Regions from separate parts of the Stenotrophomonas sp. YJH_SMC_46 genome, predicted to be linked through region 2. Evidence: predicted binding sites of a transcription regulator. Region 2 holds the regulator's gene; each other region holds the start of a gene.

Region 1 (7,226 bases), on a different contig from region 2:
AGCGAGGTGCGGTCGCGATACAGGTAATAGCCGGGCGCTGGGCTGAAGCGCAGCAGCAGGGTGTTGCCGTCGCTGGCGATGGCATCGAAGCCGAACGCCTGTTCCGACGGCAGCGGCAGGGCCTGGCTGTTGTTGGCCGCGCCCGGCAGGCGCAGGCCACCGCTGTTGCCGGCACCGGCCAGCGGGTTATTGAACGGGCTGGCCGCACCGGCACGCGCGGCAGGCACCGCCGCCGCCGCACCGGCGCCCGGCAGGGTGACCTGCACCACGCGCTTCTGCGGCGGGTAGCAGACACCGGCATCGGCGCAGCCCTGATAACGCACTTCCAGGCTGATGGTGCCGGCAGCGTCGGTCGGCGTGCCGGGCAGGGTGGCCAGCAGGCGCTCGCGATAGGTCTCGACCTCGCCGAAGAAATCGTCGTGGTGCTTGTCGCCCTTGGGCATCTGCAGCGCGCCGGCATTGAAGGCCGGGTCGGCTTTGACGCTGGTGCGGTGGCGATACAGGTAATAGCCTGGCGCGATCTTGAACTGCAGCTGCACCTGGCCACGTTCGGGGGCAGTGGCGGTCAATGCGAACGCCTGGTCCACCGGCAGCAGGTCTTTCTCATCCAGGGCGAAGGCGGGCAGCGAAAGGCACAACAGGGCGCACAAGGCAGCGCCACGCGCAAACAGAGTCTTCAATCAGTGTCCTCCCGGGTCTGTGCCCGGATCCAATCCAGATACGCCGGCAGGCCGGCCCGGGTTTCGACCGCGATGCACTCCGGGAGTTCATACGGATGCAGTTCGACGATCCGGGCGATTGCGTCATCGACGCAGCTCGCGGTGGTTTTCACCAGCAGCTGCAGCTCCGCGTCGGTGGTCACCTCGCCCTGCCAGCGGTAGGTCGACTGTGCGCCGTCGAGACGGGTCACGCACGCCGCCAAGCGCTCGCCTACCAGCGCGTGCGCGATGCGCTCGGCACTGGCCCGGTCCGGGCAGGTGGTCAACAGCAGCAGGACGGGATCGACGGTCGACATGACCGTCGAGTATAGGGCCGCCGCCGGGTCAGGGCCCGGCGGCGGCAGTGGACCGCAGCGTTGCGCGGTCAGTTGGCCAGCTGGCAGGTGGCTGGCTTGGCCGAGGTGAACAGGGCCGGGGTCGCCCACTCGGGGTGGTCGATGAACGGGTTGCGATTGCCCTGGAAGCTGTAGACCACGTCATTGCGGGCACGCTCGGCATCATCCGGCGGATCGGACAGGTGCCAGTCGATCAGCGTCGACAGCAGGCCCATGTAGGCCGGCGAACTGCTGGTCTTGACGATTTTGCTGCGGTCGTCGGTCAGCTCCAGGTCCGGCTCGGACTGACCGGTGGCCGCATCCTTGCCACCCTCATAGCGGATCGCCATGTACATCACCGCGCGCGCCATGTCGCCCTTGCGCTTGCCCCACACCTCGAACGTGCCGGTGTTGCCGTCCGGCGTGCGCACCCAGTTGGAGTTGCCCGGATAGCCACCACTGCCGCCGCCCTGCCCATTGTTGGCTTCGGTGGCACGCTCACCGCAGCTGGCATCGCACCTGCCGAACGGCTTGTTGCCGCGGTCGGCGTTCCACTGCGCGTCGGTCAGGTACAGCATGTGGGTATCGGTGTACGGCGCGTAGGGCAGGCCCTTGTCGCCGGTGGTGCTGGCAAAGCCCAGCGAGTTCGGCCAGGTGTGCTCGCGGTTGTAGGTCAGGCCGCTGCCGGTGCCCGCACGATCACTGACCTTGGCGTAGCTGCGGTTGCGGTAGGCATCGAGGATGCGGTTCGGGTTGTTCGGATCCTCGTCGGCGATTTCCAGGATGGTCCAGGTATTGGTGCCCGAGCCGCTGTACGGGTAGGCGGTATGGCCCTTGATGGTGGCGTGCAGCGAGCAGCGCAGCTGGCTGGGGCTGCTGGTGTTGACCCTGGAGTAGTAGCCGGCCGGCACGCCCGGGTTGCCCGGGTCCGGATTGCCGCCGGTGCTGGCCACGGTGAAGGCGATGCGGCTGTCGGCGGCCGGGTGCGCGCCCAGCAGGTCGGTGATGCGCGCGGCGCGGATGTCGAAGCGGCAGGCTTCACCGGCCACCAGCGCGGTGTTGGTGGACAGCTTCACGCTGCGGCCGCTGGCCGGGAAGGTCAGCGGCACGCTGCCGGAGGTGCCGCAGCTCAGCGCGAACGCGCCGCTGGCCAGGTTCACGGTTTCGCTGAACACCACTTCCAGATCGGCCGCAGCCGGGAAGGTGCTGCTGCCCTGCGCCGGGGTGGTGGTGGACACCGACGGCGGCGTGTTCGGGCCTGGCGTGCCACCGCCGCTGAAAGTCTGGCCGTTGTTGCAGCTGCCGAAGGTCTGGCCGGCCGATTCGGCCCAGGTGAAGTGGGTGTACTGGCTGCCGCTGCCGGTCAGCTGCAACGAGGTGCCCGGCGCGGTGCTGTTGGTCTCGGCTACCGGGATGTTCTGGCTGGTCATGCCGGCGGCAGGGCCACCGGAGGCGGTGATGGCGCCCTCATAGCTGAGGAACTGGACCACTTTGCCACTGGCATCGACCAGGGCGATGCCGTCGGTCGGGCCGTTCTGGATCCCGTTGGTCGGGTAACTGACCACGGCGATGGTGGCGCTGCCGCAGCCGGCGGCGGTGCCGGCCGGGACCGGGTTGTTGGCATAGACGGTGGCGGCGGACGGATTGCTGCCGTTGTAGAGGTACAGGCGGTAGCCGGACAGGTCCTCACCGGCAGTGGCTACGACCTCGATCGCTTCGCCGACGTCACCGGCGGCGGTGCTGTCGTCGTAGTGCAGTTCGTTGATGAAGACCTCGGCCTGGGCCGGCGCAGCGGCCAGCGCCAGCAGGCAGGCAGCGGCAAGCGGGGACAGCAATCGCATCGACTCCTCCTTGTGATTGGGAATGCCGGACCGAGCCTAAGGCCGATCCAGTGACACTTTGTCGTAAATGAACGTCAGATGTCTGACAGTGCGACGCTTGTCACCGAAATTGATCTGGACCGACGCCCTGGCCGAGGCGCGCGGGTGGAAAAATTTTTTTCATTCGGCCCTTGAAAGGGGGCGGCGGGGCTCCATCTCTGCCCTGCTCCCGACGTTGTCGGGTTTCTTCACGTGCGGTTCTGGCACTCGCCTGGGGCGAGTGCTAACATCGCCGGACTTTTTTAGACCAATCAATCACTTAAGAGGTCTCCTATGAGCATCAAGCCGCTGCACGACCGCGTTGTGGTCAAGCCGATCGAAGCCGACGAAATCTCCGCCGGTGGCATCGTCATCCCCGACTCGGCCAAGGAAAAGTCCACCAAGGGTGAGGTCGTGGCCGTCGGCCCGGGCAAGCCGCTGGACAACGGCAACGTGCGCGCGCCGTCGCTGAAGGTCGGCGACAAGGTCATCTACGGCCAGTACGCCGGCAGCTCGTACAAGAGCGAAGGCGTCGAATACAAGGTCCTGCGCGAAGACGACGTGCTCGCCGTCATCGGCTGAGCCCCGGCGCGACCTGTTCCATCCCCTGATTCCAACACCCAGCCGCCGGGCATGGCCCGGCGCTACCAGATGAGGTAACTGCACATGGCTGCCAAGGATATCCGTTTCGGTGAAGATGCCCGTTCGCGCATGGTGCGCGGCGTCAACGTTCTCGCCAATGCCGTCAAGGCCACCCTGGGCCCGAAGGGCCGCAACGTCGTGCTGGAAAAGAGCTTCGGCGCCCCGACCATCACCAAGGACGGCGTCTCCGTCGCCAAGGAAATCGAACTGGCTGACAAGTTCGAGAACATGGGCGCGCAGATGGTGAAGGAAGTTGCTTCGCGCACCAACGACGACGCCGGCGACGGCACCACCACCGCCACCGTGCTGGCCCAGGCCCTGATCCGCGAAGGTGCCAAGGCCGTGGCCGCCGGCATGAACCCGATGGACCTCAAGCGCGGTATCGACAAGGCCGTGTCGGCCGCCGTCGCCGAGCTGAAGAACATCTCCAAGCCGACCGCCGACGACAAGGCGATTGCCCAGGTCGGTACCATCTCGGCCAACTCGGACGAGTCGATCGGCCAGATCATCGCTGACGCGATGAAGGAAGTCGGCAAGGAAGGCGTCATCACCGTTGAAGAAGGCTCGGGCCTGGACAACGAGCTGGACGTGGTCAAGGGCATGCAGTTCGACCGCGGCTACCTGTCGCCGTACTTCATCAACAACCAGCAGTCGCAGACCGCTGACCTGGATGACCCGTTCATCCTGCTGCACGACAAGAAGATCTCCAACGTCCGTGACCTGCTGCCGGTGCTGGAAGGCGTCGCCAAGGCCGGCAAGCCGCTGCTGATCGTGGCCGAGGAAGTCGAAGGCGAAGCGCTGGCGACCCTGGTGGTCAACACCATCCGTGGCATCGTCAAGGTCGTGGCCGTCAAGGCCCCGGGCTTCGGCGACCGTCGCAAGGCGATGCTGGAAGACATGGCCGTGCTGACCGGCGGCACCGTGATCTCCGAAGAAGTCGGCCTGTCGCTGGAAAAGGCCACCATCAAGGACCTGGGCCGCGCCAAGAAGGTGCAGGTCTCCAAGGAGAACACCACCATCATCGACGGCGTCGGCGACAAGGCCAACGTTGATGCACGCGTGGCGCAGATCAAGACCCAGATCCAGGACACCTCCTCCGATTACGACCGCGAGAAGCTGCAGGAACGCGTGGCCAAGCTGGCCGGCGGTGTTGCCGTGATCAAGGTCGGCGCCTCGACCGAAATCGAGATGAAGGAAAAGAAGGACCGCGTCGACGACGCCCTGCACGCCACCCGTGCAGCCGTTGAAGAAGGCGTGGTCCCGGGCGGCGGTGTTGCCCTGGTCCGCGCGATCACCGCGCTGGCCGGTCTGAAGGGCGCCAACGAAGACCAGAACCACGGCATCCAGATTGCCCTGCGTGCGATGGAAGCCCCGCTGCGCGAGATCGTTGCCAACGCCGGTGACGAGCCGTCGGTCATCATCAACAAGGTCAAGGAAGGCACCGGCAGCTTCGGCTACAACGCGGCCACCGGCGAGTTCGGCGACATGCTGCAGTTCGGCATCCTGGACCCGACCAAGGTGACCCGTTCGGCGCTGCAGAACGCCGCCTCGATCGCTGGCCTGATGATCACCACCGAAGCCATGGTGGCCGAAGCTCCGAAGAAGGACGAGCCGGCCATGGGCGGCGCCGGTGGCATGGGCGGCATGGGTGGCATGGGCGGCATGGACTTCTAAGTCCTCGCCCTGGCATTGGGATGCCGGCCCTGGGTCGGCATACCTTCCCGTTGTAGAGAAGAACCCTGCCGCAAGGCGGGGTTTTTCTTTTTGGGCGATGCGCGGGCTTGGCCGGACCCGGCCCCGCATGCTCCGCACAGCGTGGTTCCATGGGCGAAAATCGATTATGATTAGGCGCCTAATCACATGGTGGCCGGCATGCTGGAAGCAAAACACACCGCTCTGCTCAAGGAAGCTGCGCGCCGCGGCGAGGTAAACCTGGCCCAGCTGCGCCTGTGCTTCCAACTGCTGTCACTGTCTGCCGCCATCGACCACGACTGTGCCGCACGGCTGGCACCGCATGGCCTCAGCGAAGGCCGCTTCATCGTGTTGTTCCTGCTGCACGGGGCCGGTGGCTCGCTGCCGCCGCATGAGCTGGCCGAGCGTGCCGGCGTGACCCGCGCCACCATCAGTGGCCTGCTCGACGGCCTGCAGCGCGAAGGCCTGCTGCAGCGCCACGGCGATGCCGAAGATGGCCGCCGCCTGCGGATCGTGTTGACCGCACAGGGGACACGCCTCGCCGAGGCGCTGTTCGAGCAGCACACGCAGTGGATCGGGGGCCTGTTCAACGGGTTGGAGGCCGACGAACAGCAGCAGCTTTCACGGTTGCTGCACAAGGTCTGGCAGCACACCGATGCCGGGCGGGAATCCGCTGCATGAGCGCGCCCATTGCGGCCGAACGCCTGCGTGCGCTCAGCACCGGTCGCGTCGCCGCCACCCACCTGGCCGAGTGCCTGGCGGTGGATTTCGCCGAACTGCTGCACGTCGTGGCACCTGTGCTCGAACCGGACGCACTGCAACGCATGCGCGACGCCGCAGGCAAGGGCATCACCCAGCGCATGGCATTGGCCGCCCGCCTGCTGCGCGACAGCGGACAGGGCGATCCCGCGCAGTGGCGGGGCCACGCCTCCGATACGGTGCGTGGCTGGGCCTGCTACCTGATCGGCAGTGACGCCGGCACGCCCCTGGCAGGGAAGCTGCAGGCGATACGAACGCTGGCCGATGACCCGCACTTCGGCGTGCGCGAATGGGCCTGGCTGGCACTGCGCGCGGACATCGTTGCTGCACCGCTGCAGGCGCTTGGGTACCTGCAACCGTGGACGCAGGAAGTATCGCCGTACCTGCGCCGTTTCGCCTGCGAGGCGCTGCGTCCCCGGGGCGTCTGGGCTACGCATATCGCGCTGTTCAAGCAGCAGCCCCAACACGCAATGCCGTTGCTGGACGCGCTGGCCGACGACCCCGAGCGCTATGTGCAGGACTCCGTCGGCAATTGGCTCAACGATGCCGGCAAGACGCAGCCGCAATGGCTGCGTGGGCTGTGCGCACGTTGGCAACGCGAGCACCACAGCGATGCCAACGCCTACATCCGCAAACGCGCCATGCGATCACTGCGGTAATGGCGGCCGCTGGCCGGCAATCCCATGAACCTCAAGGAAGAACCGCAATGCCCCACACCTTCATCGAGCTCTACACCGCCACCCCCGCCTGGACGGCGCTCTCGCCCGGACAACGCACCGCCTTCTTCGCCCGCATCGGCGAGGGCATGCAGCGTTTCGACCCGGAAAGCATCAGGCCGCTGGCCATGGGCCGCATTGCTACCGACGTGCCGCATGGCAGCGGCGAGCAGTTCTATGCGGTCTGGCACTGCGCCAGCCGCGAAGCGGCCGACACGCTGGTGGCCGGGATCGCCGCCACCGGCTGGCATGATTACTTCACCACCACCCATGCCATCGGTGAGGTGAACAGCATGGGCCAGCATCTGGCCGACCTGGCCGCGCTCTAGTGGTACGGCGGCGGCCTGCGATCCCCGGCATGGGCGGCACATGCGCCTGTCACCGATACACGGTAAACAGTGCGTTGCCCATGTCCATCCGCAGGGACGTTGATCATGCAGAGCAAGCTCGAGGTCACGCTGTTCGGTCCGCTTGGCGAGTGCCCGGCATTGCAGTTGCCGGGGCAGGAGAACCCGTCGGTGGCCA
Region 2 (7,226 bases):
CCGGCATTGCCGGCGTCGGCACCCGGGGCACCGCCCTGGTCGGCCGAAGCAGCGGCGAACAGCGACTGGCCAGCTTCTTCCAGTGCCTTCGACTTGGCTTCGATCTGTGCCTTGTCGTCGCCCTTCATCGCGGTTTCCAGGTCAGCCAGCGCTGCCTCGACCTTGCCGATGACATCGCCGCCGACCTTGCTGCCGTGCTCGGTGATCGCGCTACGGGTGCCGTGGATCAGGGCGTCGGCCTGGTTGCGGGCCTGCACCAGTTCCTGGAACTTCTTGTCTTCTTCGCGGTTGGCTTCCGCGTCGGCGACCATGCGCGCGATCTCCTCCTCGGACAGGCCCGAACCGGCCTTGATCTCGACCTTCTGTTCCTTGTTGGTCTTCTTGTCCTTGGCCGACACATGCAGGATGCCGTTGGCGTCGATGTCGAAGGACACTTCCACCTGCGGCAGGCCGCGCGGGGCCGGCTCGATGCCGGACAGGTCGAACTTGGCCAGCGACTTGTTGAAGCGGGCCTGTTCGCGCTCACCCTGCAGCACGTGCACGGTCACGGCCGACTGGTTGTCCTCGGCGGTGGAGAACACCTGCGAGGCCTTGGTCGGGATGGTGGTGTTCTTCTCGATGATCTTGGTGAACACGCCACCCATGGTCTCGATGCCCAGCGACAGCGGGGTCACGTCCAGCAGCAGCACGTCCTTGACGTCGCCGCCGAGCACGCCGCCCTGGATCGCCGCACCCAGTGCCACGGCTTCGTCCGGGTTGACGTCCTTGCGCGGTTCCTTGCCGAAGAACTCGGTCACGGCCTGCTGCACCTTCGGCATGCGGGTCTGGCCGCCGACCAGGATCACTTCGCTGATGTCGCTCGAACGCAGGCCGGCATCGTTCAGGGCGACGCGGCACGGCTCGATCGACTTCTTGATCAGGTCGTCCACCAGTGCTTCCAGCTTGGCGCGGGTCAGCTTGATGTTCAGGTGCTTCGGACCCGACGCGTCAGCGGTGACGTACGGCAGGTTCACTTCGGTCTGCTGGGCGCTGGACAGCTCGATCTTGGCGCGCTCGGCAGCGTCCTTCAGGCGCTGCAGGGCCAGCGGATCCTTGCGCAGGTCGATGCCCTGGTCCTTGTTGAACTCTTCAACCAGGTACTCGATGACGCGGTTGTCGAAGTCTTCGCCGCCCAGGAAGGTGTCGCCGTTGGTGGCCAGCACTTCGAACTGCTTCTCGCCGTCGACGTTGGCGATCTCGATCACCGAAACGTCGAAGGTGCCGCCGCCCAGGTCGTACACCACGATCTTGCGATCCTTGTTGTCGCCCTTGTCCAGGCCGTAGGCCAGCGCAGCCGCGGTCGGCTCGTTGATGATGCGCTTGACGTCCAGACCGGCGATGCGACCGGCGTCCTTGGTCGCCTGGCGCTGGCTGTCGTTGAAGTAGGCCGGCACGGTGATGACCGCTTCGGTGACCTTCTCACCGAGGAAGTCCTCGGCGGTCTTCTTCATCTTCTCCAGCACCTTGGCCGAGATTTCCTGCGGGGCCATCTTCTTGCCGTCGCTGGTGGCGACCCAGGCGTCGCCATTGTCATGGGCCAGGATGCTGTACGGGACGTGGGCGATGTCCTTCTGCACCTCACCATCGGTGAACTTGCGGCCGATCAGGCGCTTCACCGCGTAGAAGGTGTTCTTCGGGTTGGTCACGGCCTGGCGCTTGGCCGAGGCACCGACCAGGACTTCGCCGTCCTTGGTGTAGGCGACGATCGACGGGGTGGTGCGATCGCCTTCCGAATTCTCGATGACGCGGGCCTTGCCGCCGTCCATGATCGCCACGCACGAGTTGGTGGTGCCGAGGTCGATACCAATGATCTTGCCCATGGGGGAGACTCCTGAGGATGCTTGTTGGGGTCAGTCCGGCCGTTCGGCCGGTGGATGAATACGATGTGGGGGAGGCTCGTGGAACATTCAAGCCATCCTCCGAACGCTGTGTTTCCGGTCATCCGGCGCGTTCAGCGTCGGGTCGGGTGGCGGGTCTGTCCGCCGCCCCGGCCCTGCGGGATCACTCGGCGGCCACCACCACCAGCGCCGGCCGCAGCAGGCGCTCGTTGAGCAGGTAGCCCTTCTGGAACACGGTCACCACGCTGCCCGGGGCGGCGCCCGGGGTCGGCGCCTGGCTGATCGCCTGGTGGTGTTCCGGGTTGAACGGCTGGCCGATCGGGTCCAGCAGGACCAGGCCGTTGTCGGCAGCGACCTTGAGCAGCTGCTTGTAGGTCAGCTCCAGGCCTTCGCGCAGCGGGTGCGGGTCGTCGCCGGCGGCCTTCAGGCCGGCGTCCAGGCTGTCGAACACGGGGAGCAGATCGCCCAGCAGCTTCTCGTTGGCGAACTTGCGGGCCTGTTCGATGTCACGGGCAACGCGCTTGCGCTGGTTCTCCAGGTCGGCGCGCTCACGCAGGGCATCGGCCTTGACCTGTTCGATTTCGGCGCGCAGGCGCTCGACTTCGTCGTTGACGCCGGCGGTGGCGGCCGCATCGGCGGCACTCTGCTGGGATTCGATATCTGGCTGTTCGTGGTTCATGTCTGGGTCCCTGGCGGTCAAACTCCGCCTCCAACCACCCTAGTGTGGGCGGGATGCTGCGTTTCAAGCGTCGGATGTTCCCGGCGTGCGCGAGGCCGGTGAAAAGGCCGCGCCGAGCACATCGGCCGTGGCCTGGACCAGCGGGATCACGCGGTCGTAGGCCATCCGCTTGGGACCGATCACGCCCAGCACGCCCAGCACCTGGCCGTTGGCGGTGTACGGGGCGGTGACCAGCGAGACGCCCTGCAGCGGCATCATCCCGGTCTCCTCGCCGATGAAGATGCGCACGCCCGGCGCCTGGATGGTCCGCTCCAGCAGCTGCAGGATCTCGCGCTTGCTGGAGAACAGCTCGAACAGTTCGCGCAGGCGCTCCAGGTCAGACAGGTCCTGCACCCCCATCAGCCGGGTCTGGCCGGCCACCAGCATGTCGTCGGCCGGCGGCTGCAGGGCCTGTTCGGCCAGTTCGATGCTGTGCGCCAGCAGCTGTTCCAGTTCGGACCGGGCATCGCGCAGTTCCAGCAGCAGGCGGGTGCGGATCTCGGCCAGCGGCAGGCCGGCGAAATGCGCATTGAGGTAGTTGGCGACCTGCTCCAGCTGCCCCGGCGCAAACTCCTGGCGGGTCTCAATGACCCGGTTCTGTACCTCGTTGTCGGCGAACACCAGGATCGCCAGCACCCGCCGTCCGTCCAGCGCCACGAAATCGATCTGGCGGAAGGCGAACTGCTCCCGCCGCGGGGCGCTGACCACGCCGACGAAGTGGCTCATCGCCGACAACAGTTCCGAAGCGCTGCCGAGCAGGGCCTGGGTGCTGCCACCGCCGGCCAGCTCCTGGCGCAGCCGGGCCAGCTCGCCCTCGCCCGGCGGCTGCATCTGCAGCAGGCTGTCGACGAATACCCGGTAGCCGTGCGCGGTCGGTACCCGCCCGGCCGAGGTATGCGGCGAGGCCAGCAGGCCCAGGTCCTCCAGGTCGCCGAGGATGTTGCGGATGGTGGCCGGGCTGACCTCCAGCCCGGCCACGCGTGCCAGCGTCTGCGAGCCCACCGGCTCACCGTCCTGGATATAACGCGCGATCAGCGTGCGCAGCAGATGGCGCGCACGCGGGGCAAGCTGGTCGGGAGAACCGTGCATGGAATCAACCTGTGAGACACGGACACTAGATAATGGCGGCGCATCACCTTGGCAAGTCATTGGACCTCGCGCGCCCGCGTGCTAGCGTTGCGCGGCTGCTGATACCCCCTTACCCATGCTCAGACATCTTTCGATCAAGGATTTCGCCGTCGTCCGCGCTACCGAACTGGAGTTCGGGCCAGGCATGACCGTGGTTTCAGGCGAGACCGGCGCCGGCAAGTCGCTGATGGTCGACGCGCTGGGCTTCCTGTCCGGCCTGCGCGCCGACAGCGGCGTGGTCCGCCATGGCGCCGCCCGCGCCGAGCTTTCCGCAGAGTTCGTGCTGGACCAGCTTCAGGCTGCGCGCCAGTGGCTGGCCGACAACGAGCTGGACGACGAGGACCAATGCCAGCTGCGCCGCGTGATCCGCGCCGACGGCGGTTCCCGGGCCTGGATCAACGGCCGCCCGGTGACCCTGGCCCAGCTGGGCGACCTGGCCTCGTTGCTGGTGGAGATCCACGGCCAGCACGAACAGCAGGCCCTGCTGACGCGCCCGTCGCAGCTGGCGCTGCTGGATGCCTATGCCGGCAACGAGAACGAACGCCGCCAGGTACGGCGCGCCGCCGCGGCCTGGCAGGCACTGGTCGATGAATCGCTGGCGCTGTCGCAACAGGGCGACGTCAGTGACCGGATCGGCTTCCTCGAGCACCAGCTGCGCGAACTGGACCGGGAAGACCTTGAGCCGGAATCGATCGCGGCACTCGGCGCCAGCCACCGTCGCCAGGCCCACGCCAGCGCCCTGCTGAGTGCCTGCCAGGCGGCCAGCAACCAGCTCAACGGTGACGACGGCAGCTCCGCGCTGGACCTGTTGCAGCAGGTGCGCCACGAGCTGTCGCGCCTGATCGAACACGACCCACGGCTGGGCGAGGTGGACGGCCTGATCGAGAATGCCTCGATCCAGCTGCACGAAGCCCTGTCGCTGCTTGACCGCGTGCATGACGATCTGGATGCCGACCCGGAACAGTTCGAGGAGAACGAGCGCCGCCTCGGCCGCCTGCACGACCTGGCCCGCAAGCACCGCGTGCCGATGGACGAGCTGGGCGCGCAACGCGAGCGCATGCATGCCGAAGTGGAGCAACTGCGCGGCGCCGACGAGCGCCTGCAGCGCCTGGCCGGCGAGATCGACAAGGCCGCCGCCGCCTGGCGCGTGCAGGCTGAAGTGCTGACCGCCAGCCGCCGCAGCGCCGCCGCCGAACTGTCGGCCACCACCACCGGCATCATCGCCGAGCTGGGCATGGGCGGCGGCCAGTTCCTGATCGAGCTGGAACCCCAGGACGCCGGCAAGCCCGATCCGCAGGGCGCCGAACGCGTGGAGTTCCTGGTCGCCGCCAACGCCGGCCAGCCGCCGCGCGCCCTGCGCAAGGTGGCCTCGGGCGGTGAACTGTCACGCATCTCGCTGGCCATTGAAGTGGCCGCGCTGGATCTGGACGCGGTGCCGACGATGGTGTTCGACGAAGTGGATTCAGGCATCGGCGGCGCGGTGGCCGACATCGTCGGCCAGAAGCTGCGCGCACTGGGCGAGAAGCGCCAGGTGCTGTGCGTGACCCATCTGCCGCAGGTCGCCTCCAAGGGCCATGCCCATTACCGGGTCAGCAAGGCGCCGGTGGAAGGCATGACCCAGAGCGCCGTGGAAAAGCTGGACAGCAAGGCGCGCGAAGAAGAGCTGGCGCGCATGCTGGGTGGCGTGGAAGTGAGCAAGGAAGCGCGCGCCGCCGCACGCAAGCTGCTGCAGGTGTAACGCCGCCCGAGCCGGGCATAGGCCCGGCTTCCGCGCGGTAGTGCCGGCCGCTGGCCGGCAACCCAACACGGGTGGGCGAAGATCGTGAGGTTGCCGGCCAGCGGCCGGCCCTACCCCCGTGGCTGCGTCAGATCGACCTGTTCCACCAGGAAATCGAGGAACGCGCGCACCCGCAGCGGCAGGTAACCGCCCTGCCCCAGGAACACGGCGTGCACTTCTTCCAGGTCACCCGGATTGGCCTCTTCCAGCACCGGCAGCAGGCGCCCGGCGGCGACGTCGTCCTGCACCTGGAACGCGGCCAGGCGGGCCATGCCCAGACCACCCAGCACCAGCTGGCGCAGTGCATCGCCGTTGCTGGCACGGGCGTTGCCGCTGGGCAGCACCATCCGCTCTCGCCCCTCCTGCAGCAGCGGCCAGCCCTGCATCGCACGCGCGTGGCCGATGTCCAGCCGGTTGTGCGACTGCAGTTCGTCGGCGTTGCGCGGCATCCCGTGCCGCTGCAGGTACGCCGGCGCGGCCACGATCATCATCCGCGTCGCGCCCAGCCGTCGCGCCACCAGGCTGGAGCTCTTCAGCGGACCGGCCCTTACCGCAACGTCGGTGCGCTGCTCCAGAAGGTCAATCACTTCATCATTGAGGGTCAGGTCCACCCCCACCTGCGGGTTGCGCGCCAGGAACGCCGGCAGCAGCGGCAACAGGAAATGCTGGCCGAACGGCACGTTGGAGTTGACCCGCAGGCGTCCACGCGGTTCGGCATGGGCACTGGCGCAGCGCTCTGCTTCTTCCAGATCGGCCAGCACCCGCAGGCCCCGCTCGTAGAACGCGCAGCCTTCCGGGGTCAGCTGCAGCTGGCGGGTGGATCGCAGCAGCAGTCGCGTGCCCAGCCGCTGCTCCAATCGTGCCACGAGCTTGCTCACCGCAGACGGCGTCATGTCGAGCGTGCGCGCGGCGGCGGAGAAGCCGCCGGTCTCGATGACCCGCACGAACACTTCCAGCTCGCCGGATCGGTTGATGTCGGGTCGCGCCATGACGATGAATCCAGTTCACAGATGATTATCCATGCGCAGTCTAGTTCACAGATGGCCGGAGAATCACCATGGCGATTCCTCCTTCCCGGGATTGCCCGATGAACCGCTTGAGCCAGTTCACCGCCGCCGCATTGATTGCCCTGTCCGGCGCTGCCAGCGCGGCCACGGCCCCGCACTGGGTCGCCAGCTGGCAGGCCAGCCCGCAACCGGTCTGGGGCGCGGATTTCCTCTTCCCAACCCTGGTTCCGGCCGCGCTGCATGACAAGACTTTCCGCCAGACCGCGCGCATCAGCCTGGGCGGGGCGCGGCTGCGGGTGCGGCTGAGCAATGCCTACGGTACCCAGCCGTTGCGGATCGGAGCGGCCAGCATCTCCGCACGCATGGGCGGCGCGCCTCACCCGCTCAGCTTCGACGGCCAGCCCAGCGTGGTGATCGGCCCCGGCCAGGAACGGCTGAGCGATCCGCTGGCGCTTGCCACGGATGACCGGCAGGCGCTGCAGGTCAGTGTCTTCGTGCCGGGGCCGGCGGCGGTCCAGACGTTCCATTGGGACGGTCGCCAGACCAGCTGGATCGCCGCTGGCGACCAGAGCCGGGCCCAGGCGCTGCGCGCTGCCAGCAGCACCACCGCGCGCCTGCTCCTGGCCGGTATCGAGGTCGAGGCCAACGCCAGCGCGCGCAGCGTGGTGGTGATCGGCGACTCGATCACCGATGGCGCCACGGCCAGCCTCGACCAGGAC
Region 3 (7,226 bases), on a different contig from region 2:
CAAGCTGATCGCCGACGTCCTGCAGCGCGACCTGCCGGGCGTGGAGGTGATTGGCTGCGACAGCATCGAAGACGCGCAGCAGGCGCTGGCGCAGGGCCCGGTGGACCTGGTGACGACCTCGCTGACCTTGCGTGATGGCGACGGCCTGGCGCTGGCGCGCATGGTCCGCGAAGCGGCCGGACAGGCCTATGTGCCGGTGATCGTGGTTTCCGGCGACGCCCAGCAGCACCTGGAGCAGCGCCGCTTCACCGAGTACGTCACCGACTATTTCGACAAATCCCTGGGCCATGAAGCGCTGGCGACCTTCATCCGTGGCTATGTGCAGCCGCAGACCATCCCCGGCGCCACCATCCTCTATATCGAGGACAGCCGCGTAGTGGCCGAGGCCACCAAGCGCATGCTCGAGCGGCAGCAGTTGAACGTGCTGCACGTGGTCAGCGCCGAAGAGGCCTTCACCCTGCTCACCGCCGAGTCGCTGGGCCGCAGCCGCCACCGCATCGACCTGGTGCTGACCGACGTCACCCTGAAGGGCGAGCTGAGCGGCCGCGACGTGGTGCAGCGCGTGCGCGTGGACTTCGGCTACGGCAAGCGCCGCCTGCCCGTGCTGGTGATGACCGGCGACGGCAACCCCCACAACCAGACCGGGCTGCTGCAGTCCGGTGCCAACGACCTGGTGCTCAAGCCGATCGAAGAGCGGCTGCTGGTCACCAAGGTGCTGTTCCAGCTGCGCCTGGCTCGATTGAATGATGGACCTTTGTTGCGATGACCGATGAAGTAACCGACACCCCGACGATCCAGCTGGAACCGAGCTGGAAGCAGCACGTCGGTGAGTACCTGTTGCAGCCGCAGATGCGCGAGCTGTCGGCCTTCCTGCGCCAGCGCAAGGCCAGCGGTGCGGCGGTGTTCCCGCCCGGGCCGCAGATCTTCGCAGCGTTTGACGCCACGCCGTTCGAGCAGGTGAAGGTGGTGATCCTCGGCCAGGACCCGTACCACGGGCGCGGCCAGGCCCACGGCCTGAGTTTCTCGGTACCGCCCGGCGTGCCGGTGCCGCCGTCGCTGCTGAACATCTACAAGGAGATCGAGAGCGATCTCGGTATCCCGCGCCCGGACCACGGCTGCCTGATTCCGTGGGCGCAGCGTGGCGTGCTGCTGCTCAACGCGGTGCTGACGGTGGAAGAGGGCAAGGCCGGTGCGCACCAGGGCCGTGGCTGGGAAGGCTTCACCGATCACGTGGTGGACGTGCTCAACCGCGAACGCGAAGGCCTGGTGTTCATGCTCTGGGGCGCCTATGCGCAGCAGAAGGGCAAGGTGATCGACACCCGACGCCATCGCGTGCTGAAGTCGCCGCACCCGTCGCCGCTGTCGGCCCACCGAGGCTTCCTCGGCTGCCGGCATTTCTCTATGGCCAACGAGTACCTGCAGCGCCGCGGGCAGGCCCCGATCGACTGGTCGCTTCCACCACATTCGGCGCTCTGAGCACGGGCGCCCGGCCCTGGCTGAACGTCGGGCAACGTTTCCGGCCCTGAATGGGCCTTCGTGATGGCCTGTTCAGCTCCGCTTGACCCGATTCGGCCGGTTTCCGGTGGGTAATTGCTTGAATTCCAAGGGATTGTGAATCCCGAAAAGCGTGCTCGCCACTGTCATCAAATCGCGCTACGGTAGGGCTCTGTTTGGGACCAGTGTTGCATCAATAGGATGCTGGAACTTTTTCCTCCTTTAGCAGTCCAAATCCCGGACTGCTAAGATGGGTGCCTATGAGCCAGAACACCTCTACTGCCCTTGTGGCAAACAATCTCCCGATTCCCAGTGCGCTCGGTTCGCTGGACGCCTACATCGGTGCCGTGCACCAGATTCCGGTGCTGTCGGTCGATGACGAACAGGACCTGGCCCGTCGCTTCCGCGACGGCAACGATCTGGACGCCGCCCGCGAGCTGGTGCATTCGCACCTGCGCTTCGTGGTGCACGTGGCCCGCGGCTACAACGGCTACGGCCTCGCCCTGGGCGACCTGATCCAGGAAGGCAACATCGGCCTGATGAAGGCGGTCAAGCGCTTCGACCCGGACATGGGCGTGCGCCTGGTCTCCTTCGCCGTGCACTGGATCCGTGCCGAAATGCACGAGTTCATCCTGAAGAACTGGCGCATCGTGAAGGTCGCCACCACCAAGGCGCAGCGCAAGCTGTTCTTCAACCTGCGCAAGTCGAAGACGCGCCTGGGCTGGATGAACGCGGCGGAAGTCAGCGCGGTGGCCAAGGATCTGAACGTGTCCGAGCGCGAGGTCATGGAAATGGAGTCGCGCCTGTCCGGCCGCGATATCGGTTTCGATGCGCCGTCCGACGAGGACAACGAACACGCACCGCCGTCGCCGGCTGCGTTCCTGGTTGCCGATGATGAAGACCCGTCGATGGCCTACGAGCGCGAGGACAACGAAGACAACCAGATGCAGCTGCTGCGCGAAGGCCTGGCCGAATTGGATGCGCGTTCGCGTGACATCATCCGCCGCCGTTGGCTGGATGCCGACAGCAAGGTGACGCTGCAGGAACTGGCAGACGAGTACGGCGTGTCGGCCGAACGCATCCGCCAGGTCGAGGCGAATGCCCTGAAGAAGATGAAGGCGCTGTTCACCGCGTAAGGCATAGATCTTTGGTTCGGTTCCTGTTTCCGGCCCCCGTTCTGATGAAAAGCCCCGGCGTTGGTCGGGGCTTTTCGTTTGACCGGCATGGCTGTTGGTAATGCGGGCCGCTGATCGGCTGCTTCAGTAGTACCAGCCCATGGCGGGCAGTCATGCGCTTCCGGTAGCCGTTCAATCCCTCGAGAGGTTTATAGCCAAGGGCCTGGTCCAATTCAGAATGGTCCCTCTGGCCTCAGTCCTGGAGTTGGACTCCGATGACTGCCTTCCTGTGCTATGAATGCCAAGCCTTGCTTCAAGGCTCTTTCATGGATTGGAATGATGCGCAGGTTCGGGGGAACTGCAGGCGGTGTGTCGACCCGCCTCGGGGGATTTGAAGATCGAACTCGCAAGCTGGGTGCCATAGGCGTCTGGCTGTGCTGCGTGCTGCTAATGGGCCTTGGCCTGTCACCATCCGCAATCGCCCAGACAACGATCACATACATTCACACTGATGCCCTCGGCTCGGTTGTGGCGGAAAGCGATGCCAACGGCAACGTCATCAAGCGATATGACTACGAGCCCTACGGGGCCGTGGTAGGCGGTCAGGTCACGGATGGACCTGGGTACGCCGGACATGTGAGCGACTCGGCTACAGGGCTGAGCTACATGCAACAGCGCTACATGGATCCACAATTGGGCGTGTTTCTGTCGGTAGACCCAGTCACCGCTCACCAAATGCCAGTTGAGCAGTTCAATCGGTATCGGTACGCGAACGGGAATCCGTACAGGTTCGTCGATGCGGATGGAAGGCAGGCCGCAGAGCGATTCGTTGAGCAGCATCGGAGAGATATTGCTGCCGGAAATGGCGCCGTATACGAGCCGATGAGACCGGCCGCGATCGCCGTTACAGCGGCAATGGCTGCCCCAGTGCTGATCGAAGCTGGCATGGTTGCGATGGCCAATCCAAGTGTCGTATCGGCAGCTACCAGTATCGCTGCTGATATCGCAGGAGTTACAGGTGCCGGTGGAGCAGGTGTTGCGGCATCCAAAGCTCTGAGTGCAGAAGGTCGGGCACTTTTGAATTCCCGGCCTGTTGGAAGTGCACTCAAAGCGGACGCTGGGCACAATTCAGCGACCTTTATGCGAGAGACCGCTGCAGAAGCAGGTGTTCATACTCCATTGACAGGAGGCGACGGCGTGGTTCGCACTCTGACTCAGCTACCCGGTGAACTCAATGGAAAGGCTGGTCGGTTTGAATACATAGTCGACAAGGCTGGCGACTTGACCCATCAAAGATTTGTGGAAGGTGGCAGCATGAACGGAATACCAAACAAGAAGTGAGTGTCTACATGAGAACGTATGACTGTATTCAACCCTATGGGCCCTGGAGTCAGACCGAGGTGGCGTGGGCACTGGGGCGCCATCTGATTGACTTTGAGGTTGCGAAGCACTGCGCGTCGGAGCAGAAGGGACTGGAAGAGAAGTTCAATCTGAACTCCTTGATTGAAAGACTTGAAGGGGCTTTTCCCGATGAGCGTAATAGCGTAGCTGCGCAGTTGGCGGCATTCGACAAGAACTCAAACGAGGATGAGATTTTCAGAAGATGGCTGGTTGCATTTCTCGCGGACGCTTACGCTAAGCGCGATGAGATTGCTGATCCGCTCGGAGAGGTTGAGAGGATCTACGCTGATTTTGATTACCCGGAGTCTCTGGAGAGCTTTGTCAGGTACATGCCAGCTTCTGATGGGTATGATCCGGCTGCGCACTCACATGAGCAGAATGTTGCGCGGCTCTTCGAGAACTGGAAGCGTTATCTTGACTCGGCGAAGTAGCAGATTCACTCAGCGTAATTTCCTTCGCTTGACGTGCGTCGCTTCTTCCCGAAGCGCACCGTCCCGGCTTCCATGCCGAGGACGGTGAAGACTCCCAGAATCCGTGATCTGGTTCCATGCAGGAAGCTGTGTAGTGGATCTACCAGGTCTCACCCCTCGCGTGCGATCGCGCGCCAGCCGATGTCGGTGCGATGGAACTCATTGGCCCAGCTCACCTTCGCCACGCCTGCATAGGCGTTCGCCTGAGCGTCGCGCACGCTGCCACCCAGTGCAGCCACGCACAGCACGCGGCCGCCGGCGCTGAGCACCTGGCCCTGCGCGTCCAGCGTCGTGCCTGCATGGAACACCTTGGCCGTTGCCGGCACCTCATCCAGGCCGGAGATCACGTCACCGGTGATGGGCGCTTCCGGATATGGCTTGGCCGCCAGCACCACGCCCAGTGACGGGCGCGGATCCCACTGCGCGTCGACCTGGTCCAGGCGACCATCGATCGCCGCTTCCACCAGCTCCACCAGGTCCGACTGCAGGCGCAGCATCACCGGCTGGGTTTCCGGGTCGCCGAAACGTACGTTGAACTCGATCACCTTCGGCGCGCCGCTGGCATCGATCATCAGGCCTGCGTAGAGGAAACCGGTGAACGGGATACCGTCGGCGATCATGCCCTGCACGGTCGGGTTCACCACCTCGCGCATCACGCGTGCATGCACCTCCGGCGTCACTACCGGCGCGGGCGAATAGGCGCCCATGCCACCGGTGTTCGGGCCGGTGTCGCCGTCGCCGACGCGCTTGTGGTCCTGCGAGGTGGCCATCGGCAGCGCATGCACGCCGTCCACCATCGAAATGAAGCTGGCTTCCTCACCATCGAGGAACTCTTCGATCACCACGCGCGCACCGGCATCGCCGAACGCGTTGCCCGACAGCATGTCACGCACGGCATCTTCGGCTTCGGCCAGGGTCATCGCCACGATCACGCCCTTGCCGGCAGCCAGACCATCGGCCTTGACCACGATCGGCGCGCCCTTCTCGCGGATGTAGGCCAGGGCGGCATCCACCTCGGTGTGCACGGCATAGAACGCGGTGGGGATGTTGTGGCGGGCCAGGAAGTCCTTGGCGTAGGCCTTGCTGCCTTCCAGCTGCGCGGCGGCGGCAGTCGGCCCGAAGATGCGCAGGCCGGCGGCGCGGAAGCGGTCGACCACGCCGGCCACCAGCGGTACTTCCGGGCCGACCACGGTCAGCGCCACGCCTTCGGCCTGGGCCAGCGCCAGCAGGCCGTCGATGTCGGTCACTTTCACCGCCACGTTGCGGCACTTGTCTTCGCTGGCGGTGCCGGCGTTGCCGGGCGCCACGATCACTTCGGTGACACGGGAGGACTGGGCCAGCTTCCATGCCAGGGCGTGTTCGCGGCCGCCAGAGCCGATGACAAGTACGTTCATCACGAGATTCCAGATTGCGTGGGAAGGGAAGATCGATATCCCCGGCGGCGCGCGTGGCTCACTCGCAGCCTTCGCGTCGCAGTGATTCGGGGAAGGAATAGGCCCAGGTCTTCGGGTCCAGGGTAAAGCGGTGTTCCTGCCGGACCTGCTTGCCACCGCAGGTGGTGCCGGTTTCCTCGATCAGCAGCGGCCAGATGCGCGCGCTGCGATCGCTGTCGTCGAAACGCAGGGCGAAATCGATGCTGAAGCGACGGGTACGGCAGTCCTCGACAGTCTCCGGGTCGCTGCTGGCGCCCAGGTTGTCGCACTCGTACTGGGCGTCATTGTCGATATGGCTGCGCACGCTGCCACTGGACACCAGGCCGTTCGGGCCTGGCAGGATCAGCGACTGCGAGAGCAGCGAGAAGCCCTGCCCGAACCAGCCGTCCTCGACGCGGAAACCATAGAAGTCGCTGCCTGCGCGGATGATGCTGGCGGTGCCGGGCTGGCCGCCGCTGCCAAAGCGTTCGCCAGTCAGTTCACTGGTCACGTCGAAGCCCTCGCCCTTCGGATGCAGCACGAAGAAGTCGATCATGCCTGCGTCGATGTGCGCGCCTTCGGACAAAGCACCGCAGACCGCCAGCAACTGCTGCCAGCTGTCACCGCTCACCACCGGTTGCTCGGCGCAGACGTGCCAGTCCATCGGGCGGGTTTCGCCGTCGTCGTTCCAGCTGCCGTGCCATTCACCGGAGAGCCTGGCGTTCTTGCCGTAGCGCTGGACCAGGAAGGCCTGCAGTCGCGCGGTGCGGCTCACGTGCGCCGTCGGCTCGGCAGGGGCCGACGTGGCGGCCTGCGGCGACGACGCAGGCACCGGGGCGGCCGCAGGCTTGCAGCCGGCCAGCGCGGCCGCGCCCGCGAGGGCGAGCAAGGCCAGCGATTTCAGTGAGACTGCGGACATCCGTGTCGCTCCAGTATCAGTGGCGGAAGTGGCGCACGCCGGTGAACACCATGGCCAGGCCGTGTTCGTCGGCGGCGGCGATCACTTCGGCATCGCGCATCGAACCGCCCGGCTGGATGACCGCCTTGATGCCGGCGGCAGCGGCGGCATCGATGCCGTCGCGGAACGGGAAGAACGCATCGGAAGCCATCACCGAACCCTCGACCACCAGGTTTGCATCGGCGGCCTTGATGCCGGCGATGCGCGCCGAGTACACGCGGCTCATCTGGCCGGCGCCGACACCGATGGTGCGGTTGTCCTTCGCATAGACGATCGCGTTGGACTTCACGAACTTGGCCACCTTCCAGGCAAACAGCAGGTCGGTGAACTGCTTGTCGGTCGGCGCCAGCTTGCTGACCACCTTCAGCTCGTCGCG

Evidence for each region. The regulator HrcA, encoded in region 2, represses chaperone genes, less so after heat shock. The targets are predictions, from matches to a motif close to TTNGCACTCNNNNNNNNNGAGTGCNAA.
Region 1: AC5P8C_RS06825 (co-chaperone GroES) is a predicted target of HrcA. The motif match lies at 3,114-3,140, and genes of this name have one in related genera.
Region 3: rpoH (RNA polymerase sigma factor RpoH) is a predicted target of HrcA. The motif match lies at 1,717-1,743, and genes of this name have one in related genera.

What each region holds. Positions count from the first base shown of each region.
Region 1 covers NZ_JCAFTO010000002.1:391,181-398,406, forward strand. The annotation lists gene AC5P8C_RS06810 (protein-disulfide reductase DsbD family protein) at 1-680, opposite strand, end outside; gene cutA (divalent-cation tolerance protein CutA) at 677-1,015, opposite strand; gene AC5P8C_RS06820 (endonuclease) at 1,084-2,874, opposite strand; gene AC5P8C_RS06825 (co-chaperone GroES) at 3,187-3,474, shown strand; gene groL (chaperonin GroEL) at 3,559-5,208, shown strand; gene AC5P8C_RS06835 (MarR family winged helix-turn-helix transcriptional regulator) at 5,407-5,907, shown strand; gene AC5P8C_RS06840 (DNA alkylation repair protein) at 5,904-6,644, shown strand; gene AC5P8C_RS06845 (DUF6616 family protein) at 6,692-7,030, shown strand; gene AC5P8C_RS06850 (hypothetical protein) at 7,136-7,226, shown strand, end outside.
Region 2 covers NZ_JCAFTO010000003.1:586,437-593,662, reverse strand. The annotation lists gene dnaK (molecular chaperone DnaK) at 1-1,859, opposite strand, end outside; gene grpE (nucleotide exchange factor GrpE) at 2,041-2,556, opposite strand; gene hrcA (heat-inducible transcriptional repressor HrcA) at 2,620-3,684, opposite strand; gene recN (DNA repair protein RecN) at 3,800-5,461, shown strand; gene AC5P8C_RS12350 (LysR family transcriptional regulator) at 5,572-6,489, opposite strand; gene AC5P8C_RS12345 (SGNH/GDSL hydrolase family protein) at 6,588-7,226, shown strand, end outside.
Region 3 covers NZ_JCAFTO010000002.1:353,548-360,773, forward strand. The annotation lists gene AC5P8C_RS06625 (response regulator) at 1-766, shown strand, start outside; gene ung (uracil-DNA glycosylase) at 763-1,476, shown strand; gene rpoH (RNA polymerase sigma factor RpoH) at 1,755-2,630, shown strand; gene AC5P8C_RS06640 (RHS repeat domain-containing protein) at 2,979-3,950, shown strand; gene AC5P8C_RS06645 (DUF2247 family protein) at 3,959-4,441, shown strand; gene purD (phosphoribosylamine--glycine ligase) at 4,591-5,874, opposite strand; gene AC5P8C_RS06655 (hypothetical protein) at 5,933-6,811, opposite strand; gene purH (bifunctional phosphoribosylaminoimidazolecarboxamide formyltransferase/IMP cyclohydrolase) at 6,828-7,226, opposite strand, start outside.